One region of the Mesorhizobium sp. BHbdii genome, then DNA from elsewhere that is predicted to be linked to it. Evidence: riboswitches for the same ligand, from Rfam matches in the RefSeq annotation. Region 1 holds a riboswitch; each other region holds the start of a gene.

Region 1 (10,511 bases):
TTCTGCGGCAAGGTCGTCAGCACCGCGAAATTGGCGACATAACCGCTCCCGAAAAAAAAGCGCTACGCTCGGCGCCCAAGAAGGCCTAACCGGCCCGAAGCTGCGATTTTGGCCAAGTTGTGGAACGTTGCCAGAACGGATTGACCGGCTTGGTGGCGTGACTGAACATCCCCTCCTGGAACAGGGAGTGGGTGCATGGGTTTGTATGTTTCGCCGGAGGCGTTGGCTGGGGAGTGGAGCCTCTCGTTTGACGACGTTGACTTTGTGAATGCCAAGCCGGTTGGGTCGAGGCTTGGGCTGGCAGTACAGCTGAAGTTCTTTTCAACGTATGGACATTTTGCCGCCACGGCGGCCGAGGTTCCCGACGAGGCGGTGTCCTATCTGGCCGACCAGCTTGACGTCGGCAACGATTTTTCGGGTCGTTCGGGCCGGCGCCACTCCGCGGAAATACTGCGTCATCTCGGCTTCCGCCGCATGCAGCGCGCGGATCGCGCCGCGCTTGCCGACTGGATGGCGACCGAGCTTTGCCCGGGCGGGACATCGGTTGCAGCGATGCTGGAGGCTGTCTTTCTGTGGTGCCGGGATCGCCGGATCTTTGGGCCGTCGGCAAAGGAGATGGAGCGCCTAGTGCGCTCCGAGCGGCAACGGTTCGTGGAGGCATTCCTCGGCAGCGTCGCCGACCGGCTGCGGCCGGAAGCGGTGGCGCTGATGGAGGCCTCTCTCGCCGAGCCGGAGAGTTCGACCGGATTTCATGCCCTCAAGGATGATCCAGGCGCGGCGACGCTGGACAACATGCTGTCCCTTGCCGACCGATTGGCTTTCATCAAGATGCTGGAATTGCCGAGGGACATGCTCGCGGGCGTCGGCAAATCCTGGATCGATCAGATTGTTCGGCGGGTCGGTGCCGAAAAGGCGTCGGAGATGCGCCGCCACGCGCCACGGCGACAGCTGGGCCGCTATGCGGCCTTCCTGATGGTGCGGGAAGCGCAGATCATCGACGGCATGATCGATCTTCTGGTGGAGGCCATTCACAAGATCGGGGTGCGCTCGAAGCGCAAGGTCGTTGCCGGCATCGCGCGCGACATCGAGAAGGTTTATGGCAAGGAGCGGCTGCTGGTCGATATCGCCGGCGCGGCAATCGAGGCGCCGGACGGTCGGGTCTGTGACGTGATCTTTCCGGTGGCGGGCCGCAAGGAGCTGGCGGCGATCGTCAAGGAGCATCGGGCGAAGGGCACGCTTGAGCGACGGATCTACGAGGTGATGCGCGGCTCCTACGCCAATCATTATCGAAGGATCCTGCCGCGGCTGCTTTCGGCTCTGGAGTTTCGTTCGAACAATGCCGTGCATCGGCCGGTGCTTGAGGCTCTCGACTGGATCAGGCGGACGCTCGACAGCGGATGCCGCGTCCTTCCGAGGAACGGCGTGCCGATCGAGGGCGTCATTCCGCCGAAATGGCGCAGCGCGATCATTGGCAAGGATGGGCGTATCAACCGCATCAGCTATGAGCTCTGTGTGCTCAGCCAATTGCGCGACCGCATCCGGGCGAAGGAGATCTGGGTGGTGGGCGCGGACCGCTATCGCAATCCGGACGAGGATTTGCCGGGGGATTTCGAGGCCAGGCGCGGGGCCTATTATGGCGCGTTGAACCTGACCCAGGATGCACGCGCTTTCAGCCGGAAAATCAAGACGGAACTGGAGCGGGAACTTCGGTTGCTCAACGCCGAAATCCCGTCCAACGACAAGGTGCGGATTCTGTGGCGCGGCGAAAACCGCCTCTCGATCACGCCCTTTCAGCCGCTGCCGGAGCCGCAGGGTCTTCGTTCGGTCAAGGCAGACATCGGGCAGCGCTGGCCGATGACGGAGCTCCTGGACGTGCTGAAGGAGACGGCACTGGACACCGGCTTTCTCAACGCCTTTGAGACGTCGGCATCCCGCGTGGCGCTCTCCCCAGACGTGCTCGACCGGCGCCTGCTTTTGTGTCTTTACGGGCTGGGCACCAATGCCGGCCTGAAGCGTGTGGCGGCGGGCTGCCCGGATGTCAGCTATGAGGAGCTGCTGCACGTGAGCCGGCGCTTCCCTGACCGGGCCGCGCTCGAGGCGGCCTGCGCCGGGGTCGCCAATGCGACGTTGGCCATCCGCAACACTGCCATCTGGGGTGAGGCCGGCACGACCTGCGCATCGGATTCCAAGAAGTTCGGGGCCTGGGACGGCAACCTGATGACCGAATGGCATGTCCGCTACGGTGGCCGCGGCGTGATGATCTAACTGGCATGTCGAAAAGGGTTCGACCTGCATCTGTTCGCAGCTCAAGCGGTGTTCGTCCTCGGAGGTCGCCGCGATGATTAAGGGCGTGCTGCGGCACTGCACCGACATGGAGATCCAGCGGCAATACGTCGACAGCCATGGCCAGAGCGCGATCGGCTTTGCGTTCTGCTATCTGCTTGGGTTTGAGCTGGCGCCACGCCTGAAGGCGATCGCCCGGCAGAAGCTGGCGCTGCCCTATCCGGGCCTGCGAGCGGAATTGCCCAATCTGCTGCCGGTTCTTTCCAGTGTCATCAACTGGGACGAGATCGAGCAGCAATATAACGAAATGGTCAAATAAGCCGCCGCCATGCACAGCGGGACGGCCGATCCGGAGGCGATCCTGCGCCGCTTTGCCCGCGCCGAAGCGATGCATCCGACCTACAAGGCGTTGGCCGAACTCGGCAGGGCGGCGAAGACGATCTTCCTGTGCCGGTATCTGCGCTACGAGGCATTCCGCCGGGAAATCCACGAAGGTCTGAACGTGGTCGAGAACTGGAACAGCGCCACCAGCTTCGTGTTCTTCGGCAAGGGCGGCGAGATCGCCACCAACCGGCTGGAGGATCAGGAGATCTCGGCGCTGGCCCTGCATCTGCTGCAGGCGTCGCTGGTCTATGTGAACACCAGGATGATGCAGTCGGTGCTGAGCGAGCCGAAATGGGCAGCGCGGCTTGCGCCGGAAGACTATCGCGGTCTCACACCACTGATCTACGGCCATGTTAATCCCTACGGCCGCTTCGATCTTGATCTCAATCGCCGCATCGATTTCGAGCGGAAACAGGCGGCGTAACCGCGCAATAGGAGGAAACACCATGCCTGTCTCGAAGAAAGCCACGGAAGAAGACGGTGAAGCCAAGAAGCCCAAGAATGACAACGCACTGCCGCCGCTGCCGGACCGGCGCGGCATGGAGGGGTTCATGGCCAGTCTGGCCGGCGGGCGGCTGCGCGGGAGCGACCCGGTCGAGGCGGCGCAACACATCATGTATGAGGCCTGGGAGGCGACTACCCGCAGCAAACGGATCGCCCTGGCCAGGAAAGCGCTCAAAGTGTCGCCCTTGTGCGCTGACGCCTATGTGCTGCTGGCCGAGGAAGAGGCGAAATCCGTCGAGGAAGCCCTCACCTGGTACCAGAAGGGTGTGGAGGCGGGGGAACAGGCGCTCGGGGCTGAGGGGTTCGAGGAATATGCCGGACACTTCTGGGGCTTTCTTGAAACCCGCCCCTATATGCGGGCGCGGGCCGGGCTTGCCGCCGCCCTGTGGCGGCTCGGCCAGCATCAGGAGGCGATTGGCCATTATTGGGCTATGCTTGAGCTCAATCCCAACGACAATCAAGGCATTCGCTACGTACTGGCCGGGCATCTTTTGGCGCGCAATGCCATCAAGGCCCTTAAGAAGCTCATCCAAGACGATGGCGTTGCCGCGTGGCTCTATACGCAGGCCCTGCTTGCCTTCCGTGAGAACGATCGAGACGCCGACCAACTGGCCGAAGAGGCTTGGCTGGCCAACCGCCATGTGCCCGGCGTCTTGTCCGGCAAGCAGCCTCTGGTTGCCTCCATGGACGGCTACATCACCATGGGAGGCGAAGATGAGGCGGCCGAATACGTCGAAGAGAATGGCGAGGCTTGGCAGGCGACGCCCGGCGCTATCGAATGGTTGGTGCAAGCGACCAAGAAATTGAAACCGCGCAAACGGCGGCACGGCGCCGGTGCTTAACGCCAATCTCGCGAGGAACTGTGGACCAGGTGCGGAAAGGCGAATCAGAATGAGCAAAGGCAAGCGCATGACTCGCCTGACACCGGCAGCTTGCGAAGCAATCCATGCCCAGATGCTCGAGGCCTGCCAAAAGATCGCCGCGGATCATGGATTGGTCATAGAGGGCGCCGGCTGGCGCAGCCTGGAGTCCGGCTTTGCCTTCGAGCCGGTGTTCCGAGTCAGCATTCCCGCCTCCGACGGCACAGCATTCAATCTCGAAAAGGACATGTTCGAGTATCTGGCCGCGCGATACGGTTTGACACCCTCGGACTTCGGACGCGAGTTCACGGTCGAAGGTGAAAGATTCCGGGTCACCGGCATTGATCCTCGACGGCCGAAATATCCCATCTCCGCCGAGCGGATACCCGATCGGCGGGGTTTCAAATTTACCGCCGAAAACGTCGCTATGCTGCTGAAATCACCGACCACGCCATGACGTTCATTAAATGTTCCCAAACTTGGCCAAAATCGCAGCTTCGGGCCGGTTAGGCCATGAAGCAGTTTCCCGAGCGCGGCACGACATAGACCGGAATACGCGGATGGAGCAGGCGTACCGGTCGGGAAAGCGAGATCTCGGATGTTCTGAGAACCAGCACCTCGCCGCGCACGCCGCGCAGGCCGGGGAGCGAGCGTGCGGCGGCCATGCCCTTGCAATCGAGGATGCGGTCGAAGTGCGCGCCGGGCGGGGCGCCGGGTTGCCCAAAGACAAAGTCGACACCGAGCAGGGTAAGCTTCGCGTGCAGCCCCTGCAGCGCGCGGCGCGGGTCGAGATGGGTTTCCTCCTCGAAGAAGAGGCCTGCCTGGAAACGCCCGCCAAGGTCCGGCTCCAGTACTCCGATCTCGTCGACGGAAAGCTGCCGATGGCCCCGCGTGCGCGCGGCGAAGCGCCGCAACTCGGCCATATCGCGAGACGGCGCGACAACCAACGTTCCGTTGAAGCAAACGCTGCCCGGAAGTGCAGCCTCCCACCACTCCGCGGCGGGCAGGCCCAGCCGGATCACGTCTTCCTCGGCGCTCTCCCGCTCGCAATAGGGCGCGAGCATGCCGCCGGCGAGCCAAGACGCGCCACCGCCGATGGCGGGCTGTCGCTCGACGACAGTGACATCGGCGCCGCAACTGGCGAGTTCATGGGCGACGGCGAGACCGGCCACGCCCGCGCCTTTGACAAGCACGTGCATCGTCAGCCTTCCTGGACGCCGTCCAAGCGATGGAGTTCGCTATCCACGACCGGCACGTAGAGGTCGCCGCGGTCGCGGAACTTCTCCGCCATCGCGGCCATGCCCTCCTTCTGCGCCTCTGCCCGTATGTCGTGAGAGATGCGCATCGAGCAGAATTTCGGGCCGCACATGGAGCAGAAATGCGCAACCTTGTGCGCCTCCTTGGGCAGGGTCTCGTCGTGCATCGACCGCGCCGTCTCGGGATCGAGGGAGAGATTGAACTGGTCCTCCCAGCGGAATTCGAAACGCGCGCGCGAAAGCGCATCGTCGCGCACCTTCGCCGCGGGGTGGCCCTTGGCGAGGTCCGCCGCGTGGGCCGCGATCTTGTAGGTGATCACGCCCGTCTTGACGTCGTCGCGGTCGGGCAGGCCCAGATGCTCCTTGGGCGTCACGTAGCAGAGCATCGCCGTGCCGAACCAGCCGATCATCGCCGCCCCGATGGCCGAGGTGATGTGATCGTAGCCAGGCGCGATGTCGGTCGTCAGTGGTCCGAGCGTATAGAACGGCGCCTCGCCGCAGACCGCAAGCTGCTTGTCCATGTTCTCCTTGATCTTGTGCATGGGAACATGGCCGGGACCTTCGATCATCACCTGGCAGTCCTTCGCCCAGGCGATCCTGGTCAGTTCGCCAAGCGTCTCAAGCTCTGCGAACTGGGCGGCATCGTTGGCGTCTGCGATCGATCCGGGGCGCAGCCCATCGCCCAGCGAGAACGACACGTCATAGGCGCGACAGATGTCGCAGATTTCCTCGAAATGTTCGTAGAGGAAGCTTTCCCGGTGGTGTGCCAGGCACCACTTGGCCATGATCGAACCACCCCGGCTGACAATGCCGGTCACACGGTCCACGGTCAGAGGGATGTAGGCTAGCCGCACGCCGGCGTGGATGGTGAAATAGTCGACGCCCTGCTCGGCCTGCTCGACAAGTGTGTCGCGGAAGACCTCCCACGAGAGCTCCTCGGCGATGCCGCCCACCTTCTCCAGCGCCTGGTAGAGCGACACGGTGCCGATCGGCACCGGCGAATTGCGGATGATCCATTCGCGAATGTTGTGGATGTTGCGGCCGGTGGAAAGATCCATCACCGTATCGGCGCCCCAGCGGGTGGCCCACACCATCTTCTCCACCTCTTCGGCCATCGAAGAAGTCACCGCCGAGTTGCCGATATTGGCGTTGATCTTCGTCAGGAAATTGCGGCCGATTATCATCGGCTTCGATTTCGGGTGGTTGATGTTGGCCGGGAGGATGGCGCGGCCGCGCGCGATCTCGTCGCGCACGAACTCAGGCGTCACGTAATCGGGGATCACGGCGCCGAAACTCTCGCCATCGCGGGCGAGCTTCGTTTTCAGTTCCTCCCGGCCGAGATTCTCGCGGATGGCAACGAATTCCATCTCCGGCGTGATGATGCCCGCACGCGCATAGGCAAGCTGGGTGACCGCCTTGCCGCCCCTGGCCTTCAGCGGCCCGTTGAGCTCGGGAAACTGCGGCGTGAGCCGGTCGCCGGTGGCAAAGCCGTTGTCTTCCGCCTTGACGCTGCGTCCGTCGTAGCGCACCACGTCGCCGCGTGCCTCGATCCATCCCTCGCGCAGACGCGGCAGCCCCTTTTCGATGTTGATCGACGCGTCTGGGTCGGTGTAGCGACCGGAGGAATCGTAGACCGTGACCGGAGGCTCGCCGGCGCTCGGGTGCACGGCGATCTCGCGCATCGGCACGCGGATTTCAGGATGAATGGTACCGGGCCTGTACACCTTGCACGAGGCGGGCAGGGGACCAGTGGTGACCTGAGGTTTGGGGTCGTTCCGGGTATCCATGGTGAGCCTCCCTGCTCAGTGCAACGGAGACCCAGTCCACGCGGTGAGGAGGAAGTGAAGCTTCGCTTGCTGTCGGGTCATTGCCCGAATGCCGAAGCCGGGTGGCCGACCCGCGAAACCTCGCACCGTCCCTACGCCAGTATGAACTGGATCAGGTTCAACGGGTCACTGCGCACGATAGCAGTATCTCAGCCCCTTGCCGGGACTCCCCTGGTGAGGCACTCAAACTGAAGGAAGCGCGGCCGTCCTGTCAACTGCCGTTGAGCCAGAAGCACGCGAAGGCAACTTCAGACCAGGCGGGCCATTGCAACGAGAATTGGCGGGAATACGGGTCCCCGCAACAGATTGGTCCAGAAACAAGCGCAGCTGTTGATAACATTGAAAAGCAAGAAAAAGCGCCTCGACCAGCGCCGCCCCGAGACAGCCCGACCCTGCAGGCCCAACGCCACCACCAAGTGCCTCGCCAATAGGCCTCGCGCCGGCCGCCGTCAAAAGCAGTCTCGCCGAAGCGGCTTGATGCGTGAATCGAGGGCCCGGAGTGATGACCTGCGAACGCAACCCGACATCTGAGCCTCGATCCACATCGGGCGCTTTTGCAAGGATATCGCAGCAATGCGGCCAACGAGCGAAAGGATTAGCAAGTTGGCATCGGTCAGGACCTGTTATTTTGATCGCGCAACGTACCGCTCCCAAGGCCTACATGCCCGGCAGCGAGCACAGTCCTCCTGCCGGGCACCCGAGCGACCACATGCCGATTGCCGAGTTAGAAACCGACCACCAGCGCTCCGCCGGTGAGCCCGGCCCCGGCAGCCACCAGCAGAAGGTTCTCGCCAGGTTCAATTGATCTGGCACGATGGGCGACCGACAGCGACAGCGGGATCGTCGCGGCCGACGAATTGCCATACTCTGCGATCGTCTTGACGATGCGCTCGTCGGCGATGCCGAGTGCCTTTCCGACGGGGTCAAAAATACGGGCATTGGCCTGGTGCGGCACGAAGCGGGTGACGTCGTCGGCAGAGAGGCCGGCCGCCGCCAGCGCCTCTTCAGAACAGCGCCTCATCATGTCGACCGCCTTGACGAACACTTGGCGTCCGTCGGCGATGGTCATTCGTGTGTCACCGATGTCGATCTCTTCCGAGAAGGGACGGCTGCTGCCGCCGGCCGGGATCCGGATCAGGCCATAGCCTCCGCCGTCGGCGCTCAGGGACGCCCCGAGAATGCCGTGGGCCCGATCGCTGGACGGTACGAGCACCACCGCGCCTGCGGCATCGGCGAACAGCACCGCGCTTGCACGCTCGGCCGGGTTGATCCTACGGCTCAATATGTTGGCGGCAATCACGACGGCCGGTCGGTTGTGCAGGCGCACATACCCCTCGGCGAAGGTCAGCGCATAGATGAAGCCGCCGCAAGCGCCGGCGAGATCGACCGCGCCCGAGTTTTCGCAGCCGAGCCGGTGCGCCACCAGCGGCGCGCTCGGCGGCAGCAGATGGTCCGGCGTCGAAGTCGCAAGAAGGAGCAGGCCAAAGTCCTTGCGATCGATGCCGGCATCGTCCAGCGCCATCGCACCCGCTTTGGCCGCGAGGCCCGAAAGCGTGTCGCCGGGCTCCGCCCAGAAGCGCGAGCGGATGCCGGTGCGCTGCTCGATCCAGCCGGCATCCAGTCCGAGGCTTTGCTCGATCTCGGCATTCTCGACCTTTCGGCCCGGGACATGATGGCCAAACCCGACTAGGCGCGCCGTACGGTTCATTGGCCGTTGCCCGCCAGGTCGGCCGCTTCGTCGATCGCGTCGTAGAGGCGGTCGAGCTCGTCCGACGTCACGCAATAAGGCGGCATGACATAGATGACATTGCCGAGCGGCCTCACCAGCAATCCACGCTCGAGGAACAAGGCACGCAGCGTTGGGCCGATTTCGGCGAGATAGCCGGCACCCTCGACGCACAGGGCCAGCGCGGCGATGGTGCCTATGGCGCGCACATTCTCGAATCGCGGATCGTCGCGGAATCGCGCCAAGTTCTCGTCCTGCATCCGCGCCAGGGCGGCGAGCCGCTCCAGCACCGGTTCTTCCTGCCAGATGCCGACATTGGCGAGTGCGGCCGCGCAGGCGATCGGATTGGCCGTGTAGGAACTCGAATGGAAGAAGGTTTTTGTCCGGTCCCTCAAATAGTGCGCCTCAAAAATCGCATCGGTGGCAAGCGTCGCCGCGAGCGGCACCGCGCCGCCCGTCAGCCCCTTGGAGGTGCACAATATGTCCGGCGCGATTGCAGCCTGCTCGCAGGCAAACAGCGTGCCGGTGCGGCCCCAGCCGGTCATCACCTCGTCGGCGATGAACAGCGTTCCGGAACGCTCGGCGATCCCCTTCAGTTCGGCCAGCACTCGTGCCGGATAGATCAGCATGCCGCCGGCGCCCAGCACCAGTGGTTCGACAATCAAAGCGGCGGCGCTGCGATCGCGTGTCACGGCTTCAAATGCATCGAGGGTTTTCTGCTCCCGGCCCACGGCCGGAAAGGGGATGGTGTCGACCTCGAACAGCAGCGGCTCATAGGCGGCGTTGAAGACGCCGCGCGCCCCGACACTCATCGCCCCGATCGTGTCGCCGTGATAGCCGTGCTCCATCACGACGATGCGCGAGCGTAGCGTGCCGATGTTGCGGAAATACCCGAGAGCCATTTTCAGCGCGACCTCGACGCTGGTCGAACCGCTGTCTGAATAAAACACCCGGTCGAGGCCGGCCGGCGCCATCCCGACCAGGGCCGAGGCCAGTTGCTCGGCCGGCTCATGGGTGAGACCGGCGAAGATCAGCTGGTCGAGCGTCTCGGTGGCGTCGCGGATCGCCGCCATGATTTTCGGGTGGCGGTGGCCATGGGTGATCACCCACCAGGACGAGATCGCATCGAGGATGCGCTTGCCCTCGCGCGTCTCGAGCCAGGCGCCCTCGGTGCGCGCGATCGTCGTCGGCGGCGGTTCGATGGCGTGCTGGGTAAACGGGTGCCAGACGGCGGAGCGGCTCATGCGCAGACCTCATCGAACGCGGCCTTGTCGAAATGGGTGCTCATCGCCCGCCGCAGCGTTTCAGGCGTCAGCGGATCGAGCGGGGGCAGCCGGCCGAGCACGCGTACCTCGCCCATCGAAGCAATCGTGCATTCGGTGTCGGGCATCGCTTCGCCGATGAAGGCGACGCCGAGCACACGGATGTCGCGCCGGCGCAGCGCCTCGATCGACAGGAGCGTGTGGTTGATGGTGCCGAGCGCCGTGCGCGCGCACAGCACGACGGGAGCGCGCCAGTGGGTAAAGACATCGATGAACAGGGTCCTGCGGGTGAGCGGCACCATCAGACCGCCGGCGCCCTCGACAATCAGGGGTCCCGCGACTTCCGGCAGGGCGAGACGGTCGGGGTCGATTTCGGTTGCCTCGAGCTCGGCGGCGCGATGCGGCGACAG
Region 2 (10,511 bases), on a different contig from region 1:
TGACGATCAGCGCCGAAGAGGTGCGGCCAAGCTCCTCCTCCAGCCACTCGATGACCGACAGGTCGAGATGGTTGGTCGGCTCATCAAGGAGGAGAATGTCGGGCTCCGGCGCCATGACGCGGGCAAGGGCAGCACGGCGCGCCTCGCCGCCGGAGAGATCGTTCGGCCGCTCGTCGCCGGACAGGCCGAGATGCTCCATCAGATAGGTGGCGCGGTAGGGATCGTCGGCGGGTCCGAGCCCCGCCTCGACGTAGGCGCGGACGCTGGCGAAATCATCCATGTCGGGCATTTGCGGCAGGTAGCGCACTGTCGCCGAAGGCTGGCGGAACACCTCGCCGTCCTGCGGCTCGATCAATCCCGCAGCGATCTTGAGCAACGTCGACTTGCCCGAGCCGTTGCGGCCGACCAAAGCGATCTTGTCGCCCGCCGACGCCGTCAGTTCCGCTCCGTCGAGCAGCGGCGTGCCACCGAAGGTCAGTTTTATCCCGTCGAGATTGAGAAGTGGCGGCGCCATGTCAGCTTTCGGTAAGGGGGAATGGGTGGGCGAGCAACAGCGCGCGGCCGCTGCCCAGCGCGATTTCAAGCCGGCCCTTGACCTCATTGGAAATGGTCAGCGACGAGCCGAACGCCATCTCGATATGGTTCAGCGGCCATTTGGCGCCGGTCACGCTCAGGCCGGAAAGGTCGGAAAAGCCGAGAATCGAAAACAGCGTGCCATCGGCGTAGTCGAAGCCGACCTTTCCGCGAAGCAAGGGGATGCCTTCCTGTGCGCCGCTGGTCAAAAGCACCTCCGTCCCTGCCTCGGCCAGTCGGACGCTGAGCGCCAGGTGCAAGAAGGCGTGGTCGGTCCGCTTGCCACCGAACGCGCCGGCAAGCACGAGGCTGGTCGCGCCGCGTTCGAGCGCGGCGGCGATAGCCAGTTCGCCGTCGGTCTTGTCCTTTTCTGCCGGAAACACCTGGCGGGGCACGGCGGCCAGCTCGTCCGGCAAATCCGCCGGCACCGAATCGAAGTCGCCGACCCAGAGTTCCGGCGTCAGGCTCAGCGTCCGGGCATGGCTCATGCCGGCGTCGGCGGCGATGACACGCGTGCCAGCGACCTGGCGGTCGAGCAGCGGCGTGCGGATAAGATCGCCGCCAAGCAGGATGGTGAATTTGCTCATATGCGTGGCCCTTACCAGCCCTGCTTGCGAAACGGAAGGCCGCGTTCCGGATGCCCGGCAAACTTCCGCTTGCGCCACACCTGGGCCGGGCCTATGTGTCGAAACGCTCTAACGGGGTGCTGGACGCGATCTTCGCGGACCAGCTGAGAGGCAACCATGCCAACCCGCTGAACCTGATCCGGTTTGTACCGGCGGAGGGATTAGACGTTTCGGACAGCCCGACGCCTCAATTCCTTTCAACGTGAACGAAGGAGGCGCCGATGCGCACGTTTTTATACACTCTTGTTTCGGCAATGCTGCTTGCGGCGGCCCTTCTCGCCGGCATCGGGCCGGCATCCGCGCAGGAAAAACTCACCGTCTATACCTATGAGAGCTTCACCGCCGACTGGGGTCCAGGCCCCGCGGTGAAGAAGGCCTTCGAGGCCGAATGCGGCTGTACTCTCGAATTCGTCGCGGTCGCCGACGGCGTCGCCCTGCTCAACCGCGTCAAGCTGGAAGGCGCCGCAACCAAGGCCGACATCGTGCTCGGCCTCGACACCAATCTGACGGCCGAAGCCAAGGCCACCGGCCTGTTTTCGCCGCATGGCGTCGTCATCGACGTCAATGTGCCGGGTGGCTGGAGCGACAATATTTTCGTGCCGTTCGACTATGGCTATTTCGCCGTCGTCTACGACACCGAAAAGCTAAAGACCCCGCCGAAGAGCCTGAAGGAATTGGTCGACGGCAATGCCGATGAGAAGATCGTTATCCAGGATCCGCGCACCTCGACGCCCGGTCTCGGCCTGCTGTTGTGGGTGAGGTCGGTCTATGGCGACAAGGCGCCGGAAGCCTGGGCCAAGCTTAAGGCAAAGGTGCTCACCGTGACGCCGGGCTGGAGCGAGGCCTATGGCCTGTTCACCAAGGGTGAGGCGCCGATGGTGCTGTCCTATACCACGTCGCCGGCCTATCACATGGTCGCCGAAAACACCGAACGCTATCAGGCGGCGTCCTTCGAGGAGGGCGAGTATCTGCAGATCGAGGTTGCCGGCATAACCACCACGGGTGCGAAGAACCCGTTGGCGAAACAGTTCTTGACTTTCATGACCGGGCCGAAATTCCAGGATGTCATCCCCGAGACCAACTGGATGTTTCCTGCCGGCAAAACTGACAAGCCGCTCAATCCGGCCTTCGACAAGCTCGTCAAGCCGACCAAGACTTTGCTGTTCAGCCCCGAAGAGGTCGCCGCCAACCGCAAGGCCTGGGTCGACGAATGGCTGTCGGTGATGAGCAAGTAGCTTGTGATTGAAAGATGATCACCTTACGGTGCCCCCCTCTGTCCTGCAGGACAGAGGGGCGTGGGCGGGAACTCGGCCTCAGCCATATTTTCTGCTTCGACGATCGTTGAACCAGGCAGGGCGGCATGCATACCGGATATCCTGCCGATCCCCGCGTCACCGCCGGCACCATCGCGCTTGCCGCTGTTGCGCTGCTGATCGGCGGAGCGTTCGCCGGGCTCATCCTTGAAGCTACGCGCAACCCGACCGGCGCCGCGTCGACTTTCGATTCCTACCTCTTCCGTGTCGCCCGTTTCACGCTGTGGCAGGCTTTGCTGTCGACACTGCTTTCCGTGGTGCCGGCGCTGTTCGTTGCGCGGGCGCTGTCGCGGCATCCGCGCTTCTTTGGTCGTGCCTTGATCCTGCAGCTCTTCGCCGTGCCGCTTGCGCTGCCGGCCATCGTCGCCGCACTCGGCATTCTGGCTCTCTATGGCCGTGCCGGCTATTTCGCCGGCGTGCTCACCGCGATTGGCGGTCAGGGCTGGCCGGGCATATACGGCCTGTCCGGCATCCTCGTAGCCCATGTCTTCTTCAATCTGCCGCTGGCGACGCGGCTGTTCCTCGAGGCGCTGGCGACGGTGCCGGCCGACCAGTGGCGGCTGGCGAGCCAGCTCGGCATGGGCGCCAGACCCGCATTCCGGTTGATCGAATGGCCGACGCTGCGTGCGGCACTGCCAGGGGTCGCCGGGCTTGTCTTCATGCTCTGCATCACATCCTTTACCATCGTGCTCACGCTGGGCGGTGGGCCGGGCGCGACGACACTGGAGGTCGCCATCTATCAGGCGCTGCGTTTCGATTTCGATCCTGCCCGCGCGGTCACGCTGACACTGCTGCAGATCGCGCTGACCTTCATCGTGGTGCTTGCATTGATGCGGCTTGGCGCCAACACCGTCGGCGACGCCAACCTGCCGGTGGCACCGCGCCGGTATCTTTCGGCTGGTACGGCCGAGACCGTGCTGAACGCAGCATTGATCGTTCTGGCATTGCTGTTCGTCGCCGGGCCGATGGCGGCCACGGTGACGTCAGGCCTTGGGGCCGATCTCGGCCGGCTGGCGGCCGAGCGCGCGGTGCGGCAGGCAACGCTGACCAGCGCCGTGCTCGCCTTGCTGGCGGCGCTGCTTTCAGTGGCGCTGTCGCTGTCGCTCGTCATGGCACGACGGGCGCTGGCCTTGAGGCGTCGCGTCGACGCCAAGACGCTGCTCGAATACGCCACCGATACCGGCGCCGGCTTCGTCCTCGTCGTGCCGCCCATCGTAATCGGCGCCGGCTGGTTCCTTCTCCTGCGTACTTTCAGCGATGTCTTTGCCATCGCCCCTGTCATGGTCGTCGCCGTCAACGCGGTGATGGCGATGCCGTTTGCCATCCGCGCCATTCGCCCCGGCTATGATGCGGCGAGCGAACGCCACGAACGGCTCTGTTTACTGCTTGGCATTTCGGGCTGGGACCGGTTCCGGCTGGTCGACTGGCCGTCGCTGCGGCGGCCGCTCGCCACCGGTTTCGCGTTCGCGATGGCTTTGTCGCTCGGCGATCTCGGCGTCATTGCCCTGTTCGGCAGCGACTCCCTGCAGACGCTGCCTTATCTCTTGCTGTCGCGCATGGGCAGCTACCGCACTATGGACGCGGCAGGCCTGGCATTGCTGCTCGGCCTGGTCTGTCTCGCGCTTGTCCTGGCCGCGGACTGGCTGGGACGGGGGGGAGAAAAATCATGACGCTCAACAGTGAAAGCGGTACGGCTGTGCGGCTGGAAAAGGTCTCGTTCAGCTATGGCGAAGCGCCGTTTTTATTCGATGTCGAGTTCGCCGCCTCGAAGATCACCGCCATCATGGGGTCGAGCGGTTCGGGAAAATCGACACTGCTCAATCTGGTGGCCGGCTTCGAGAGGCCGCGATCGGGCCGCGTGCTGATCGGCGGCGCCGATTTCGGCGCCAAACCGCCTTCGGCGCGGCCGGTGTCGATGGTGTTCCAGGAAAACAATCTCTTTGCCCATCTTTCGGTCGAACGAAATGTCGGCCTTGGCCGCTCGCCGTCGCTCAGGCTGACCGAGGCCGACCACGCTGCGGTCGCCGCGGCGCTCAAGCGCGTCGGCCTTGCCGGCAAGCAACAGCGCCTGCCGCGCGAACTCTCCGGTGGCGAGCGGCAACGCGTCGCGCTCGCCCGCGTCCTGGTGCGCGACCGGCCGGTGCTCTTGCTCGACGAACCGTTCGCCTCGCTCGGACCGGCCTTGCGCGACGACATGCTCGATCTGGTAGCCGACGTTCATGCAGAGCGGCGCATGACGGTGCTGTTCGTCACGCATCAGCCGGAGGACGCCCACCGTATCGGCAAGGACATGGTGTTCCTGGACAATGCCACAGTTGCCGCAACCGGGACTGTCGCCGATTTTTTCACCAAGGCTGGACCGGAAGCCTTCCGGCACTATATCGGTGCAGGTCCGTTTGGCGCGGGATCACGAGATGTTGCCCGGAAGCGGACATAATTTACGGCCAAACCGGCTTCAGGCGATGTGGTGCTTGCTTGCCATGGTCAAAGTAGTGTGGCTAGGTCCTCCGATACTGGTCCGGCATAGGTTGTGATTTGCCACTTCGGTGTCATGCGTGCTCGTGGGCGCGAAGGACGCTGTGGCAGTTGATTGTGCGTATGATCCTTTCTGAAAATCGATGCCCGATTTTCAGGGCCATGTGCTGAGACCCGAAAGGAAGCTGTTCTGCCGACCGGCACCGACAGAGTGAGAAGGAAACCACTGGCGCGCTTCCTCGCGCTGGCCGGCTTTGCCATGGCGCTGGCAAGCTGCCAGATGTTCACGCCTCCGGACGTGCAGGAATCCGGCTTCCAGCCTTCCAACAAACCGATCACGGTCGACAATGTCGCAGCCAACAGCAAGCTCGCCGAAATGGCGAAGGCGCAGCACCCGCGCATCCTCGCCACCTATGGCGGCGAGTATTCCGATCCCAAGCTCGAACGTATGGTCGCCAAGGTCGTCGGCAGCCTGACCGTGGTGTCCGCCAACCCGACCCAGACCTACCGCATCACCATCCTCAATTCGCCCAACGTCAATGCTTTCGCGCTGCCGGGCGGCTATCTCTACATCACGCGCGGCCTGTTGGCGCTGGCCAACGATTCGGCCGAGCTCGCCGCGGTCATCGCGCATGAGATGGGCCACGTCACTGCAAACCACGGCTTGCAGCGCCAGCAGCTCGAGGCTGAGGAGGGGTTTGCAACCAAGGTCGTCTCGGATGTGCTCGGCGACAGCCCGACCGCCAAGGCGGCACTGATCCGTGGCAAGCTGCGGCTTGCCCAGTTCTCGCGCAATCAGGAGCTTGAGGCTGACGGCATCGGCATCAAGTCGATCGGCGAGGCGGGCTTCGATCCCTTTGCCGCCGGCCGCTTCCTGCAGTCCATGTCGGCCTACACCGATTTCCGCTCTATCAGCGGCGCCACCGACGCCAGCCTCGACTTCCTGGCGACGCATCCCAACACGCCGCAACGCATCGATCTGGCGCAGCGTCATGCCCGCCAGTTCGGTGCGCCCGGCGTCGGCACGCGCGACCGCGACGCCTTCCTCGCCGGTATAGACGGCCTGCTCTACGGCGACACACCGGAAGAGGGCTATGTGCGTGGCGAAACCTTCCTGCATCCAGGGCTCGGCGTGTCGTTCTCGGTGCCCGATGGCTTCATCATCGACAACTCGGCCGCGGCGGTGACGGCAACCGGGCCAGGCGACATAGCGATCCGCTTCGACGGCGTTTCGATCGACAAGAGCCGCTCGCTGACCGACTACATCCGCAGCGGCTGGGTGGCCGGTCTCGACGAAAGCAGCGTGCGCCAGGAAACGATCAATGGCAACGAGGCGGCGACGGCGCATGCCAGCGCCGAGGGCTGGCAGTTCGACATCGCCGTGATCCGCGCCGGCGGTCAGGTCTACCGGCTGTTGACCGCGGCACCTTCCGCCAGCACCTCGCTGGATGCCTTGGCGCGCTCGGTCAGCGGCTCCTTCCGTATCTTGAGCGCAACCGAGAAAGCGGCGCTGAAGCCGCTGCATATCCGCGTTGTCACGGTGCGGCCCGGACAGACCATGGGGTCGCTCGCCGCGCAGATGGTCGGCGTCGATCGCAAGCTGGACCTGTTCAGGGTGCTCAACGCGATGTCGCCCGGTGCAGCAGTGTCCGCCGGCGACAAGGTCAAGATCATCACCGACAAATAAGATTCAGGCGGCTGTCGCCAGAAACTCGGGGTTTTGCTTCACCAGCGCTATCTTGAGCTTTTCCATGGCGCGTGCCTCGATTTGGCGGACGCGCTCCTTGGAGATGCCGAGCGCCTCGCCGAGGGCTTCGAGCGTCGCGCCCTCGTCGCTCAGCCGGCGCTCCTCGATGATCCTGAGCTCGCGGGCATTGAGCGCGCCGAGCGCCGTTTTCAGCCAGACAGAGCGGCGTTCGACATCGATCGTGTCGCTTACGACCTCGTCCGGCAAAGGATCGTCAGAAACCAGGAAATCCATTCGCTCGGTGGCGCCCGCATCGTCGGCGAGCGGCTGGTTGAGCGAGCTATCCGGTGCCGAAAGGCGGGAGTCCATCATCGCCACGTCGGCCTCCGAGACGCCGAGCGCCACCGACACCTCGCGGTAGAGCGAAGTATTCGAGATCGGCTCGGCGCCGTTCGCCAAGCGGGCGCGCAGGCGCCGCAAATTGAAGAACAGCGCCTTTTGCGCCGAACTGGTGCCGCCACGCACGATCGACCAGTTGCGCAGGATATAGTCCTGCATCGAGGCGCGGATCCACCACGTCGCATAGGTCGAAAACCGCACCTCGCGCTCCGGTTCGAAACGGGCCGCTGCCTCCAGCAGGCCGACATGGCCTTCCTGGACCAGGTCGCCGAGCGGCAGACCGTAGTGGCGGAATTTCGAGGCCATGGAAATGACCAGCCGCATATGCGCCATGGCGATTTGGTGCAGCGCCTGCTGGTCGTTGTCTTGCTTCCAGCGCAGCGCGAGAAGATGCTCCTCGTCGCGCTCGAGATAGGGGGCTTTCATCGCCGCGCGGACCATGGTTCGCCCTGCCATATCTTCCATCATGCCACGCTCCCTGTTCCGGGCGTTGCGGTGCGATCGCTCGACCCTGAGCTGGCATCGTGGTTGAATTGGCGACGCCGCGCCCTACAACAGCCAAGAACGTGCCACGCGGGTGAATGGTTCCGCGGCTGATGGCGCGTGGATTGCACTGGCGAAAGCTCGTTGCGGCGGTCGCTGCGCGGTCGGTTGGCGTGACTCGACGTGGTTTTGAGAATTGGATTTCAAAAGCGTCTTATTTTTGAAATCCGGTTCCTTATTTCGCCAGGCTGCATCTGTCAGTTTCCGGCGCTCAACAAATACGCCGGACGTCGGCCAAGGACGGGATCACAGAAAAATGAAATGGCTCAAATCGCTTATCGTCGCCGGAACACTGCAGGTTTTGGCCGTCACATCAGGCCATACCGGCGCAAATCTCGATCAGATCAAGCAGGTCGGCGTCCTTAAGGTCGGCACCGAAGGCACCTATGCCCCCTTCACCTATCATGATGCCTCGGGTGCATTGGTCGGCTTCGACGTCGAGATAGCCCAGGCGATTGCCGAGCGCCTCGGCGTCAAGGCCGAATTCCTCGAAGGCAAATGGGACGGGCTGATCGCCGGCCTCGACGCCAAGCGTTATGACGCCGTCATCAATCAGGTCGGCATCACCGAGGCGCGAAAGGCCAAGTATGATTTCTCCGATCCCTACATCGCTTCCAAGGCGGTGCTGATCGTGCGCGGCGACAATACCGATATCAAGAGCTTTGCCGACCTCAAGGGCAAGAAGGCGGCGCAGTCGCTGACTTCGAATTTCGGCAAACTCGCCGAAACGAACGGCGCCGAGCTCGTCGGCACCGATGGTTTCGACCAATCGATCCAGCTGCTTCTTACCGGCCGCGCCGACGCCACCATCAACGACAGCCTGTCTTTCCTCGATTTCAAGAAGCAAAAGCCCGACGCCAATGTGAAGATCGCCGCGCAGGAAGAAAACGCCGACTATTCCGGCGTCATCGTGCGCAAGGGCGATCCGGAACTGGTCGCCGCCATCAATCAGGCACTGGCCGACATCAAGGCCGACGGCACCTACCAGAAGATCGCCGACACCTATTTCGGCCAGGACGTTTCGAAGTAAGCGCATCGCACGGAGCGGGCCGGTTGCCGGCCCGCATGGCAAGCATCGCGGCGAGCCGTCTTTGACGGCCGCCGCTTTTCGCGTGATATGACGATCGTATGGTCGCGCCTCGATGCTGCCGGGCCGGTTTTGGGCGGCAATCTCGCAAGGAGGGTTTTCGTGCCGCACTGGCTGCAATTGATGCTGGACTCATTGCCGACGCTGCTATGGGCCGCGCTGATCTTCACCGTGCCGCTAACGCTCCTGTCGTTCGCATTCGGTCTCTTCGTAGGGCTGGTTGCGGCGCTTGTCCGGCTGTTCGGCCCGAAGCCGCTGGTCGCCGTGGTCCGCTTCTACGTCTGGATCTTCCGTGGCACGCCACTTCTGGTGCAGCTCTTCCTGATCTTCTACGGCCTGCCCTCGGTCGGCATCCTGCTCGACGCTTTTTCAGCCGCGTTGATCGGCTTCACGCTCAACATCGGCGCCTATACGTCGGAAATCATCCGCGCCGTCATAGGCTCGGTGCCCAAGGGGCAGTGGGAGGCGGCCTACTCGATCGGCATGACCTGGAGCCAGGCGATGCGGCGCACCATACTGCCGCAGGCCGGCCGCGTGGCGGTGCCGCCGCTGTCCAACACCTTCATCTCGCTGGTCAAGGATACATCGCTGGCCGCCGCCATCACCGTGCCGGAAATGTTCCAGGCGGCGCAGCGGATCGTCGCCACCACCTATGAGCCGCTGATCCTCTATATCGAGGCGGCGGCCCTGTATCTGGCGCTGAGCTCGGTGCTGTCGGCATTGCAGACGCGCTTGGAAAAGCGGCTTAACCGCTATGGCGGCTTCCTGGAGGCGCGCTCATGATCGGCCTCACCGACATCGAGAAGCGCTTCGGCGACAACCTCGTGCTGAAGGGCGTGACCGTCACCATCGAGGAAGGCAGCGTCACAGCCCTTGTCGGTCCCTCGGGCGGCGGGAAAAGCACGCTTCTGCGCTGCATCAACCTGCTTGAGATCCCGACTTCGGGCACGGTGCGCATCGGCGACGACGCGCTCGAATTCCACCCTGGCGGCAAGGTTTCCGCAACGGCCATCCGGCGCCTGCGGCTGCAGACGGGCATGGTGTTCCAGAATTTCCAGCTGTTCCCACACCGCACCGCGATCGAGAATGTCATGGAGGGGCTGGTGACGGTGCTGAAATGGCCGACGGCGAGGGCGCGCGAGCGGGGGCTCGCTCTGCTCGAAAAGGTCGGGATGGCGCATAAGGCCGATGCCTGGCCGGCGACGCTGTCAGGCGGCCAGCAGCAACGCGTTGCGATCGCCCGGGCGCTGGCGCCATCGCCGAAAGTGCTGTTGTGCGACGAGCCGACCTCGGCGCTCGATCCGGAACTGGCGCAGGAGGTGGTCGACGTGCTCAGCCGGCTCGCCCGCGAGGGGACCACCATGGTGATGGCGACGCACGACCTGCGCCTCGCATCGAAGATCGCGCAGGAGGTGGTGTTCCTCGACGCCGGCGCCATCGTCGAGAAAGGCCCCGCCGCTGTCCTGTTCAGCAATCCGGAGCGCCAGCGAACGAGGCGGTTCATCGCGACGCTGAAGCAGGAGGCAGAGAAGGAAGGAGGCGGCGAAGGTTAATGCATGTCGCCCAAAAGTTCGTAGCGGTTTTGGGATAACGACATGCATACAAAGAAAAACCCGGCGCGAGGCCGGGTTTTTCCAATTCGAAGGCGAGAAGCGCTCAGGCAGCTTCTTCCTGCTCGGCTTCTTCGTTGTCGGCCTTGGCGCCGCGCTTCGGACCCTTGTTGAGGTTAACCTCGATGAGGCGCACCGCTTCGGTTTCCGACATGCGGTTGACGGCCGCGATCTCGCGCGCCATGCGGTCGAGTGCCG
Region 3 (10,511 bases), on a different contig from region 1:
TGGACGCACGACCGAATTCTCCCGAAGCCCGCGACGTCAGCTACCACATGCACGCCTACACCAATGCCCGCAAGCATGAGGAGGCAGGGCCGCTCGTCATCGAGAAGGGCGACGGCATCTATGTCGAGGATCTGGCCGGCAACCGCTACATCGAGGCGATGGCCGGGCTTTGGAGTGTCGCGGTCGGCTTCTCGGAGAAGCGGCTGGTCGACGCGGCGGTGCGCCAGATGTCCAAGCTGCCTTACTATCACGACTTCGGTTCCAAATCGCATTCGCCGCTGATCGATCTCGCCGAGAAGCTTGTGCAGATGGCGCCAGTGTCGATGAGCAAGGCGTATTTCACCAATTCCGGCTCCGAGGCCAATGATACGGCCATGAAGATGATCTGGTACCGGTCCAATGCCCTCGGCCAGCCGGCACGCAAGAAGATCATCAGCCGCAATCGCGGCTATCACGGCGTCACCATTGCCGCGGCAAGCCTGACCGGCCTGCCCAACAACCACATTTCCTTCGACCTGCCGATCGCCAATGTGCTGCACACGTCGACGCCGCACCATTGGCGCGAAGCGCTGCCAGGCGAGAGCGAAGAGCAGTTTTCGAGCCGGCTTGCCGACGACTTGGAAAAGCTGATCCTGGCCGAGGGCCCGGAAACCATCGCCGCCTTCTTCGGCGAACCGATCATGGGCGCCGGCGGCGTCATCGTTCCGCCGGCCGGCTACTGGGAGAAGATCCAGGCGGTGCTGTCGAAATACGACATCCTGCTCGTTGCCGACGAAGTCATCTGCGGCTTTGGTCGAACCGGCGAAATGTTCGGCTCGCAGACCTTCGGTATCAGGCCCGACATCATGGTGCTGTCGAAACAGATCTCTTCATCCTACCTGCCGATCTCGGCCCTGCTGATCAACGAAAAAGTTTTCGAGCCGATTGCCGACGAAAGCAATCGGATCGGCACCTTCGGCCACGGCTTCACCGGCGGCGGCCATCCCGTAGCGGCCGCGGTCGCGTTGGAGAACCTGAAGCTGATCGAGGAACGCGATCTCGTCGGCAATGCGCGCACGGTCGGCGCGCATATGCAGAAGTGCCTGCGCAAGTTCGCTTCGCACCCGCTTGTCGGCGAAGTGCGCGGCGTCGGCCTGATCGCGGCGGTCGAACTGGTCGGCGACAAGGCGGACAAGACGCCGTGGGAGACGGCCGGCGCGCTGGGCGGGCTCGTCAACGGTTTCATGCAGCAGAACGGCGTGATCTCGCGCAACATGGGCGACGCGCTGGCCTTCTGCCCGCCGCTGATCATCACCGAACCCCAGGTCGATCAGGTGGTCGACGCGTTTGAAAGATCGCTCGAAGCCGCGGTCAAGCAGGTCGGATCACAGAGCTGATCAGGTCATCCGAAGGGAGAGGCTGAACGGGCGTTGGTGGCTGGCGAAAGCCAAAGCGGGATCCGATCTCCCCCGCAAGCGGGGGATCGGCAGCTTCGCCGGCGCCGCCAAGCTTGGCAATTGCTCTGAAGCGATTGCCTTGGAGCGATTGCCCTAGACCCATACTTGAACATCCTTTGCGCGGGTGCTACGTCGCTCATATCGACAGGGGCGCTCCGTATTGCCGGGGCTGAGATGGTGGGCGTCAAGCCTTCGGTCCCTCAAGCTGATCTGGGTAATGCCAGCGGAGCGAGGCGACCATGTTTTCAGGTGCACAGATTTCCCTGTATCCGATGTGCGACGATTTCGTCGGCGTCATCCTTAGGGCACTTTCGGCGATGGATCCCTATCGACCGAATTTCCGCATCGAGACCGACGACATCTCGACGCTGATCGTCGGCCCGCCCGAACAGCTTTTCCCGGCCATGCGCGATCTCTTCGCATCGGCGGCGGCAAGTGGCGTGCATTGCGTGTTGTCGGCAACGGTGTCGCGTGGCTGCCCTGGCGAGCCTGACGATCCGATCTGCACACCGCTTTCCGGCAGCAGCCACGAGCCGTCCCTGGCCGAGCGCATCGGCGCGGCGCGGGCGCATGTCGACGGTGCGAAAAAACTCGGACAAGAGGTCGCCGCGCAGTTCTCGCTCTATCCGCTCGGCGAGGGCCACCACATGGACGAGATCTACGGCTGCATCGACTTCCTCAAGGCCTCGGGGGTCTTTGACAGGTCGAAGAATTTCTGCACGAAGCTGAGGGGCGACGCTGGACCGGTGTTCGCGACGGTGTCGGAAGCTTTCCTTCGCTTCGGCGCGCCGCAAGGCCATGTCGCGCTCGACCTTACCGTGTCGGCGAACAGCCCGAGCCCTCGTTAGCCTTGGCTGTCAACAGGTTGCAGCGAGATCCGAGACGGCATCCGGAACGACCACCAGCTTGCCGACGAAATCCTTGGCAATGAAATCCGCCTGGGCGCGGTGGAAATCGGAGAGCTTGTAGACGCCGCCGACCAGCGGTCGGATCTTCTTGTCCTCGATGTAGCGCACGATACGGCGGAAATCGTGTCGTGTGCCCTGACTGGACCCGTGCAGCTGCAACTGCTTGAGATACATAGTGCGCAGATCGAGCTGCACGACCGGGCCGGCAATCGCGCCGGCCGTCGTGTAGCGACCTTCGGGCCTGAGGATGCGCAAGAGGTCGTTGAACATGGCGCCGCCGACCAGGTCAGCAACCACGTCGATCGGCCGGCCCTCGGTCGCTGCGTTCACGGCGGCGGGCAGGTCGGCGATGCCACGAGTGATCACCGCTTCGGCCCCGATGTCGAGCACCGCCTGTTCCTTGCCCTTGCCGACGACGGCATAGGGGATGGCGCCGCGCGCCCGCGCCAGCTGCACGATGCCGGAGCCGACGCCGCCAGAAGCGCCAGTGACCAGCACACGCTCGCCAGCTCTTAGTGCGGCACGTTCCAGCATCTGTTCGCCCGTGAGATAGGCGCAGCAGAAGGTGGCAAGTTCGACATCGGTCATTTCGGTATCGACGACATGGGCGTTCTCGGCTGGCACAGCCTGGTATTCGGCATAGCCGCCGTCACGGCCGTGGCCCATGTAGTCGATGTCGGCGAGGGAATCGTCGTCGCGGTTGTAGATCGAGAAATCGACCATCACCCGCTCGCCGATACGGTCCGGCGAGACGCCATCGCCGAGGGCGACGATGTGGCCGACCGTGTCTGTGCCCTGGATGCGCGGGAAAGTCAGCGTGTTGCCTTGGCGGCGCCAAGTCGATACCGCGGCAGCATCTTCCTCCGTGCCATAGGCGCCCTGACGCACCCAGACATCGGTGTTGTTCATGCCGCAAGCGGTGACCTTGACCAGCACTTCACCTGGGGCGGGCGAGGGCACTTTCACGTCGGTGCGGTAGACGAGCTTTTCCGGCCCGCCGTGACCGGTCAGCTGCACGGCGGCCATGGTGGCGGGGAGGGTTTTGGTCATGGCGTCCATGTCGATCTTCAGATGTTTGCAAACACGCTTTTCACCGCATCGGCCGTCTTCGAGACGATGATGTCGGCCTCTTCGCGGGTGAGGCAGAGCGGCGGCGCAAAGCCGAGAATGTCGCCCTGCGGCATGGCGCGGCCGATGACACCGCTTGCGGCGAGGGCGGTTGCGACCTGCGGCCCGATCTTTTGCGATGCATCGAAGAACACGCGATCATTTCTGTCGGCGACGAACTCGATTGCCGCCAGCATGCCGTCGCCGCGCACCTCGCCGACGTTTTTGTGGCCGCCGACGGCTTTCGCCAGTTCGGCACGGAAATAGGCGCCTGTCTCGGCGGCGTTGGTCACCAGGTCCATCTCGTCGATCAGTTCGAGGTTGGCGACACCGGCGGCAACGCAGATCGGATGCGCTGAATAGGTCCAGCCATGGCCGAGCGAGCCGAGCTTGTCGGAACCCTGCACCAGCACCTGCCAGACCTTGTCCGAGACGATGACGCCCGACAGCGGCGCATAGGCCGAGGTCAGGCCCTTGGCGATGGTGATCAGGTCGGGCTTGATGCCGTAATGGTCGGAGCCGAACATGGTGCCCAGCCGGCCGAAGCCGGTGACCACTTCGTCGGCGACCAGCAGCACGTCGTATTTCTTCAGCACCGCCTGGATCTTTTCCCAATAGAGGGCGGGCGGCGGCACAATGCCGCCGGTGCCGAGGATCGGCTCGCCGATGAAGGCGGCAACCGTGTCCGGGCCTTCAGCCAGGATCATCTCTTCGAGCTTGTCGGCGCAGTATTGGGAAAACTGCTCCTCGCTCAGCGAGCGGTCGGTACGGCGGAAATAATAGGGCGCCTCGGTGTGCAGGATCGGCGCACGCGGCAGGTCGAAGGCGTTGTGGAACAGGTCGAGCCCAGTCAGCGATCCGGTCATGACGCCGGAGCCGTGATAGCCGCGCCAGCGCGAGATGATCTTCTTCTTCTCCGGCCTGCCGAGCACGTTGTTGTAGTACCAGATCAGCTTGATGTTGGTTTCGTTGGCGTCGGAACCGGAGAGGCCGAAATAGACCCTCGACATGCCTTGCGGGGCGCGGTCGATGATCATCTTGGACAGCGTGATCGACGCCTCGGTGCCGTGGCCGACATAGGCGTGGTAATAGGCGAGGTTCTTGGCTTGCGCGGCGATGGCGTCGGCGATCTTCTGCCGGCCATAGCCGACATTGACGCAATAGAGGCCGGCGAAGGCATCGATGCTCTTGCGGCCATTATTGTCCCAGATGGTGACGCCTTCGCCGCCGGCGATCACGCGGGTCGGGCTCTCGCCGCGCGCGTGGGTACCCATATGGGTCGAGGGATGGAAGAAGTGGTCGCGGTCCCAGGCGGCGAGTTCGTTGGACTGGTCGAGCATCTTTTTTACTCCTGAGGAAAAGTGTCGGGCGCGGCTTACGCGACGTCCAGGCAGAGATATTTGAGATCGGTAAAGGCTTCGAGCCCGTGGTGCGAGCCCTCGCGGCCGATGCCGGACTGTTTGACGCCGCCGAAGGGAATCGGCGCGCCCGTGATCTTCACGCGGTTGATGGCGACCATGCCATAGTCGAGCGCGCGGCCCATGCGCAATTGGCGGCCGCCGTTCTCGGTGACGACATAGGCGACGAGCCCGTATTCGGTGGCGTTGGCGCGGGCGATGACCTCATCCTCGCTGTCGAAGGGCGTCACCGCGGCCACCGGACCAAAAGTTTCCTCGCGCATGATCAGCGCGTCGTCGGTGACATCGGCGAGCAGGGTCGGGCGGTAGAACAGCGGTCCTGCAGAATCGCGTTTGCCGCCGGTGAGGCAGCGTGCGCCATGGGCGAGCGCATCGGCGACCTGCTCCTCGACCTTCTTGACCCCGCGCTCATGCATCAAGGGCCCGATGTCGGTGTCATCAGCCAGGCCATTGCCGGTCCGCAGCGTCTCGATGCGCCTGGCGAAGGCGGCGCAGAAACGATCGTAGATCGGGCGCTGGACATAGATGCGGTTGGCGGCGAGGCAATCCTGGCCGGAAGTGGCGAATTTCGCATCGACGGCTATGGTCACAGCCTTGTCGAGATCGGCGTCGGCGAAGACGATCAGCGGCGCGTGGCCGCCAAGCTCCATCACCAGCCGCTTCATCGTCGGCGCACTTTGCGCGGCGATCAGCCTGCCGATCTCCGTCGAGCCCGTGAAGCTTATGGCCCGGACGCGAGCGTCTTCGCACATCCGCCCAACGATGGTCGAAGCCTTGCCGGTGAGAACGTTGAAGACGCCTGCCGGCAGGCCGGCGCGTTCGCCGAGCTCGGCAAGCGCCAGTGCCGACAGCGGCGTTTCCGACGAAGGGTGCGCGACGATGGAGCAGCCGGCGGCAAGGGCGGCCGCCGCCTTGCGGGTCAGCATGGCCGCGGGAAAATTCCACGGGGTGACAACGCCGACGACGCCGAGCGGCTCGCGCCGCACCATCATCTCGGCGTTTGGCAAGTGGCTGGTGACGCTTTCGGCGTTGAGGCGTTTTGCCTCCTCGGCATACCACTCGACGAAGGAGGCGGCGTAGTCGATCTCGCCAAGCGCTTCCCTAAGCGGCTTGCCCTGTTCGAGCGTCATCAACAGCGCCAGATCATCCTTGGCAGCGATGATCAGATCGAACCATTTTCGCAGAATTCTCGCGCGTTCCTGTGGGAGAGCCGCGCGCCAGGCGGGAAAGGCGCGGGAGGCCGCGTCGATCGCCTTGCTCGTCTGCCTGCTATCGAGCGCGGCAACCCAGGCAACGGCGGTGCCTGTGGCAGGATCGGTCACCTCGAAGCTCTCGGCGGCTTCACTCGCAGTCCAGTGGCCGTCGACATAGGCGAGTTCGCGCAGCAGGCGGCGATCGGCTAGACGGTCAAGCGCTTCGTGGCGTTGTGGGCGGGCAAAATGCGCGGACATGTTCGAGGTCTCCCGGTTCGGAGTGATATGGGAAGACTATCCGCGTGCAGCAGACAGAGAGGCTGTCTGGGCGCCCGTCCGTAGAGAGATTGTCTCTATTGCATCGCTCGGGCAGACGATCTCTCTAGGGTCAGGACGCCGGCAACAAATCCGCTACCGGCAAGGCCATCTCCTCCTTCACCGTCTTGGTGACGATGTAGGTAAAATAGCGGTCGATGCCGATCTCGCGTTCGAGCAGGACGTCGACCAGCCGCTGGTAGGCGTCGATGTCGCGCGCCATCACTTTCAGCAGATAGTCGACGCCGCCGCCCACCGACCAGCAGGCGACGATTTCGGGGACGTCGCGGATGACGCGCTCGAAGCGGTCGAAATCGGCCTGGCGGTGGCTGGCCAGCGTCACCTCCATCAGTACTGTGGCGACCGGCGCGACGGCGCGCATCGCAACTTTGGCGTGATAGCCGGCGACGATGCCGGCCTTTTCGAGCTTGCGCAGCCGCATCCAGCACGGCGTCGGCGACAGGCCCACCTTGTCGGCGAGCGCCAGCTTGGTGATGCGCCCGTCGCGTTGGACCACGTCGAGGATTTTGAGGTCGATCTGATCGAGTTTCAATGCGGCCATGAGCGTCTGCTTTTTTTCTTGCCCGACACCATGACGGCGCATTATTTCGATTGTCAATTGCACTGATTTCGATCTCTAATATGTCATGACATTATGGCGTCCAGATCCCGCGCTCATCAGGCGGCCGGCCTATCAATCGCTCGCCGACCAGTTCGCGCGCGCGATCCATGATGGGCGGCTGGCCAACGGCGCGCGGCTGCCGACGCATCGCCGGCTGGCCGACGAATTGAAGCTTTCGGTGCAGACGGTCAGTCGCGCCTACGAGGAACTGATCCGCCGGGGCCTGGTCTCCGGCGAGATCGGCCGCGGCAGCTTCGTGCTGACGCAGCGCCGCGAGCCCGAGCCGCCCTACCTGCCGGAGCGTCTTGGCGAGGTCATCGACCTCTCCATCCTGAAGCCGGTTTGCGAGCCGATGCATCTGGAGCGGCTGAAACAGGCGCTGGGCTGGCTTGCCGAGAACCTGCCGTCGAGTTCGGCGCTGTCGTTCCGGCCGAACATGGTGTTCCCGCGCCACCGCGCGGTGGCGGTCGAATGGCTGCGGCTGTGCGGTCTCGATGTATCCGCGCAGAATGTCAGCCTGACCAACGGCGCCACGGCCGGCATGACGGTGGCACTGATGAGCGTGGCGCCGCCCGGTTCGACCGTCGCCACCGAGGCGATCGGCCACCATACGCTGATCCCGCTGGCGCGCTATCTCGGCTTCAACCTCGAGGGCCTGCCGATCGACGATAATGGCCTGATCCCGGAGGCGCTCGACGAGGCGTGCCAGCTTTCCGACATCCGCGCCGTATTCGTGCAGCCCTCGGTGATCAATCCGACCGCAACGCTTATGGGCGCCGCGCGGCGCGAGCAAATCGCCGCGGTGGCGCGCAGGCACGACATCGCCATCATCGAGAACGACGTGCTCGGCCCGCTGGTCGAGGGTCGTCCGCCGCCGGTCGCCGCCTTCGCGCCCGAGCGCACGCTCTACGTCACCTCCTTCACCAAGATCGTCGTGCCAGGCCTGCGCATTGGTTATCTCGCGGCGCCCGACCGCTATGTCGCCGCCGTCGCCAACCGGCATCTCGTCTCCAACTGGATGGCGACGCCGCTGGTGGCGGAGATCGCGACAAAATGGGTGACCGACGGCACAGCGATGGAGCTTGTCGGCTGGCAACGTTCGGCACTGCGGCGGCGGCAGGAGATTGCCGCTCAGGTGCTTGCCGGGGTCGACTATCGTGTCCATCGCGACGGATTGCATCTGTGGCTGCGGCTACCCGGCGACCGCGCCGAGGAGAGTTTCGTCTCGCAGGCCCGTTTGCAGGGTGTGGCGATCGCGCCAGGCACATCCTTCCGTATTTCCCAGGAGCCCTGGCAGCCGGCAGTGCGCATCTCGCTGGGCTCGACTACCGAGGAGGAACTGCGCGCCGGCCTGAGCGTTGTCACTAAACTTCTGCTCGGCGATCCGGAGCATCTCCTGCTGGCGATCTAGGCAAATATCGCCGCGGAATTGTGCGGAGCAGAAACATTGTCATGAGTTTATTTTCCTGATTGACATGATTTGGCGCGTTCCGCATCGTTGAAGGCACCAAGCTTCTCCAGCAACGGGGAATTCATTGTCCGCGCCCATCATCAAGATCGACGGCATTTCGAAAAGCTTCGGCACCTTCAAGGTGTTGGACGGCCTGTCGATGCAGGTCATGCCGCGCGAGAAGCTGGCGCTGATCGGCCCATCCGGCTCGGGCAAGACGACGATCCTGCGCATCCTGATGACGCTGGAGAGGATCGACAGCGGCCACATCCAAATCGACGGCGAGCAGCTCTACCACATGGAGCGCAACGGCCAGTTGCTGCCCGCCGACGAACGGCATCTGGCAAGAATGCGCCAGAAGATCGGCATGGTCTTCCAGCTGTTCAACCTGTTTCCGCACAAGAGTGTCATCGACAACGTCACGCTGGCGCCGATCTTGACCAAGGGCATGCCGCGCGCCGCCGCCGAAAAACGGGCGATGGAACTGCTCGACATGGTCGGCATGGCCGACAAGGCGAAAGCGATGCCGGCGCAGCTCTCCGGAGGGCAGAAGCAGCGCGTGGCGATCGCCCGGGCGCTGGCGCTGCAGCCCAGGATCATGCTGTTTGACGAGGTGACATCGGCGCTCGATCCGGAACTGGTCGAGGAGGTGCTGAACGTGTTGTGGCGGCTCTGCTCCGAGACAGACATGACCATGCTGCTCGTCACCCATGAAATGGGTTTTGCCCATGATTTCGCCGACCGGGTGCTGTTTTTCGACCGCGGGAAGATAGTCGAAGAAGGCAAGCCCGACGAGATTTTCCGCAATCCCAAGCAGGAGCGCACGCAAGGCTTCCTGAAGAAGATCATCGCGGCCGGACATCGCGTCTGACCGCCATGCCAAGGCGGCGAAGCCGTCCTCAAGGGGCGGCGAAGCCGTCCCGTAGAACGACCGAAACCAAGAAGAGAAGCAAGGAGTTGGGAACAATGAAGAAACTTGGCATTCTGGCCGGCGTGGCCGGTGTTGCACTAACCGCAATTCTGGCCGCCTCGACCGCGGGATCGGCCGACGACAGCAAACTCGAAGAGCTCAAGGCACAGGGCTTCGCCCGCGTCGCCATTGCCAATGAGCCGCCCTACACGGCGGTTGCGGCCGACGGCAAGGTTTCGGGCGCGGCGCCCGATGTGGCGCGTGAAATCTTCAAGCGCCTCGGCGTCAACGACATCGTCGCCTCGATCTCGGAATATGGCGCCATGATTCCCGGCCTGCAGGCCGGCCGTTTCGACGTCGTCACCGCGGGCCTGTTTATGAAGCCGGAGCGTTGCGCGGCCGTTGTCTATTCGGAGCCGGTGCTGTGCGACGCCGAGGCGATGCTGGTGAAGAAGGGCAACCCCAAGGGCTTCAAGAGCTACGAGGATGTCGCCAAGGACGCCACCGCGACGATCGGGGCGCCGGGTGGCGGCACCGAGGAGAAGCTGGCGCTCACCGCTGGTGTGCCACGTGACCGCGTCATCGTCGTGCCGGACGGCCAGAGCGGCCTGAAGATGCTGCAGGACGGCCGCATCGATGCCTATTCGCTGCCAGTGCTGTCGATCAATGATCTGGTCAAGAAGGCCAACGACCCGAACCTCGAAGTTGTCGCTCCGGTGGTCGGCGCGCCGGTCTATTGCGACGGCGCAGCCTTCAAGAAGGGCGACGAAGCGCTGCGCGACGCCTATGACGTCGAGTTGGCCAAGCTGAAGGAGTCCGGTGAATTCGCCAAGATCATCGAGCCTTACGGCTTCTCGGCAGCGGCAGCGATGTCGACAAGCCGCGACAAGCTCTGCTCGGCAAAGTAGGCGCCCTTTTCCTTCTCCCCGTTCACGGGGAGAAGGTGGCCCGAAGGGTCGGATGGGGGCAGCGCCATACTTTGGTTGGTTCGCGCCGCCCCTCATCTGCCTGCCGGCATCATCTCCCCGTGAACGGGAGAAGGACGCTGGAAACAACGTCTCGCTAGACATTCAACGCGGGAACTCTCGACCCAATGACCCAATGGTCCGGCTATTTCGGCCTGATAATGCAGGGAGCGCTTGTTACCATCGA

Evidence for each region. Region 1 has a riboswitch for thiamine pyrophosphate ahead of thiC (phosphomethylpyrimidine synthase ThiC). Riboswitches for the same ligand answer to the same signal wherever they lie in the genome.
Region 2: another riboswitch for thiamine pyrophosphate. It lies ahead of thiB (thiamine ABC transporter substrate binding subunit); the one in region 1 lies ahead of thiC (phosphomethylpyrimidine synthase ThiC).
Region 3: another riboswitch for thiamine pyrophosphate. It lies ahead of ACWTU8_RS03000 (YkoF family thiamine/hydroxymethylpyrimidine-binding protein); the one in region 1 lies ahead of thiC (phosphomethylpyrimidine synthase ThiC).

The regions. Positions count from the first base shown of each region.
Region 1 is NZ_JBSPKX010000013.1:39,368-49,878, reverse strand. Features, by position in the region: partial or broken gene ACWTU8_RS30280 (8-amino-7-oxononanoate synthase) at 1-82, opposite strand, end outside; partial or broken gene ACWTU8_RS30275 (Tn3 family transposase) at 196-3,091, shown strand; gene ACWTU8_RS30270 (hypothetical protein) at 3,114-4,013, shown strand; gene ACWTU8_RS30265 (hypothetical protein) at 4,063-4,488, shown strand; partial or broken gene ACWTU8_RS30260 (FAD-dependent oxidoreductase) at 4,544-5,230, opposite strand; gene thiC (phosphomethylpyrimidine synthase ThiC) at 5,233-7,074, opposite strand; TPP riboswitch at 7,185-7,296, opposite strand; gene ACWTU8_RS30250 (beta-ketoacyl-ACP synthase III) at 7,838-8,821, opposite strand; gene ACWTU8_RS30245 (adenosylmethionine--8-amino-7-oxononanoate transaminase) at 8,818-10,083, opposite strand; gene bioD (dethiobiotin synthase) at 10,080-10,511, opposite strand, start outside.
Region 2 is NZ_JBSPKX010000005.1:274,263-284,773, reverse strand. Features, by position in the region: gene ACWTU8_RS24905 (ABC-F family ATP-binding cassette domain-containing protein) at 1-514, opposite strand, end outside; gene ACWTU8_RS24900 (thiamine diphosphokinase) at 516-1,160, opposite strand; TPP riboswitch at 1,263-1,377, shown strand; gene thiB (thiamine ABC transporter substrate binding subunit) at 1,421-2,434, shown strand; gene thiP (thiamine/thiamine pyrophosphate ABC transporter permease) at 2,560-4,182, shown strand; gene thiQ (thiamine ABC transporter ATP-binding protein) at 4,179-4,949, shown strand; gene ACWTU8_RS24880 (M48 family metalloprotease) at 5,247-6,674, shown strand; gene ACWTU8_RS24875 (RNA polymerase factor sigma-32) at 6,678-7,541, opposite strand; gene ACWTU8_RS24870 (amino acid ABC transporter substrate-binding protein) at 7,873-8,646, shown strand; gene ACWTU8_RS24865 (amino acid ABC transporter permease) at 8,806-9,486, shown strand; gene ACWTU8_RS24860 (amino acid ABC transporter ATP-binding protein) at 9,483-10,256, shown strand; gene ACWTU8_RS24855 (CarD family transcriptional regulator) at 10,360-10,511, opposite strand, start outside.
Region 3 is NZ_JBSPKX010000001.1:631,743-642,253, forward strand. Features, by position in the region: gene ACWTU8_RS02995 (aspartate aminotransferase family protein) at 1-1,376, shown strand, start outside; TPP riboswitch at 1,573-1,685, shown strand; gene ACWTU8_RS03000 (YkoF family thiamine/hydroxymethylpyrimidine-binding protein) at 1,676-2,284, shown strand; gene ACWTU8_RS03005 (alcohol dehydrogenase family protein) at 2,294-3,403, opposite strand; gene ACWTU8_RS03010 (aminotransferase) at 3,412-4,791, opposite strand; gene ACWTU8_RS03015 (NAD-dependent succinate-semialdehyde dehydrogenase) at 4,827-6,320, opposite strand; gene ACWTU8_RS03020 (Lrp/AsnC family transcriptional regulator) at 6,451-6,930, opposite strand; gene ehuR (MocR-like ectoine utilization transcription factor EhuR) at 7,025-8,410, shown strand; gene ehuA (ectoine/hydroxyectoine ABC transporter ATP-binding protein EhuA) at 8,535-9,320, shown strand; gene ehuB (ectoine/hydroxyectoine ABC transporter substrate-binding protein EhuB) at 9,416-10,267, shown strand; gene ehuC (ectoine/hydroxyectoine ABC transporter permease subunit EhuC) at 10,453-10,511, shown strand, end outside.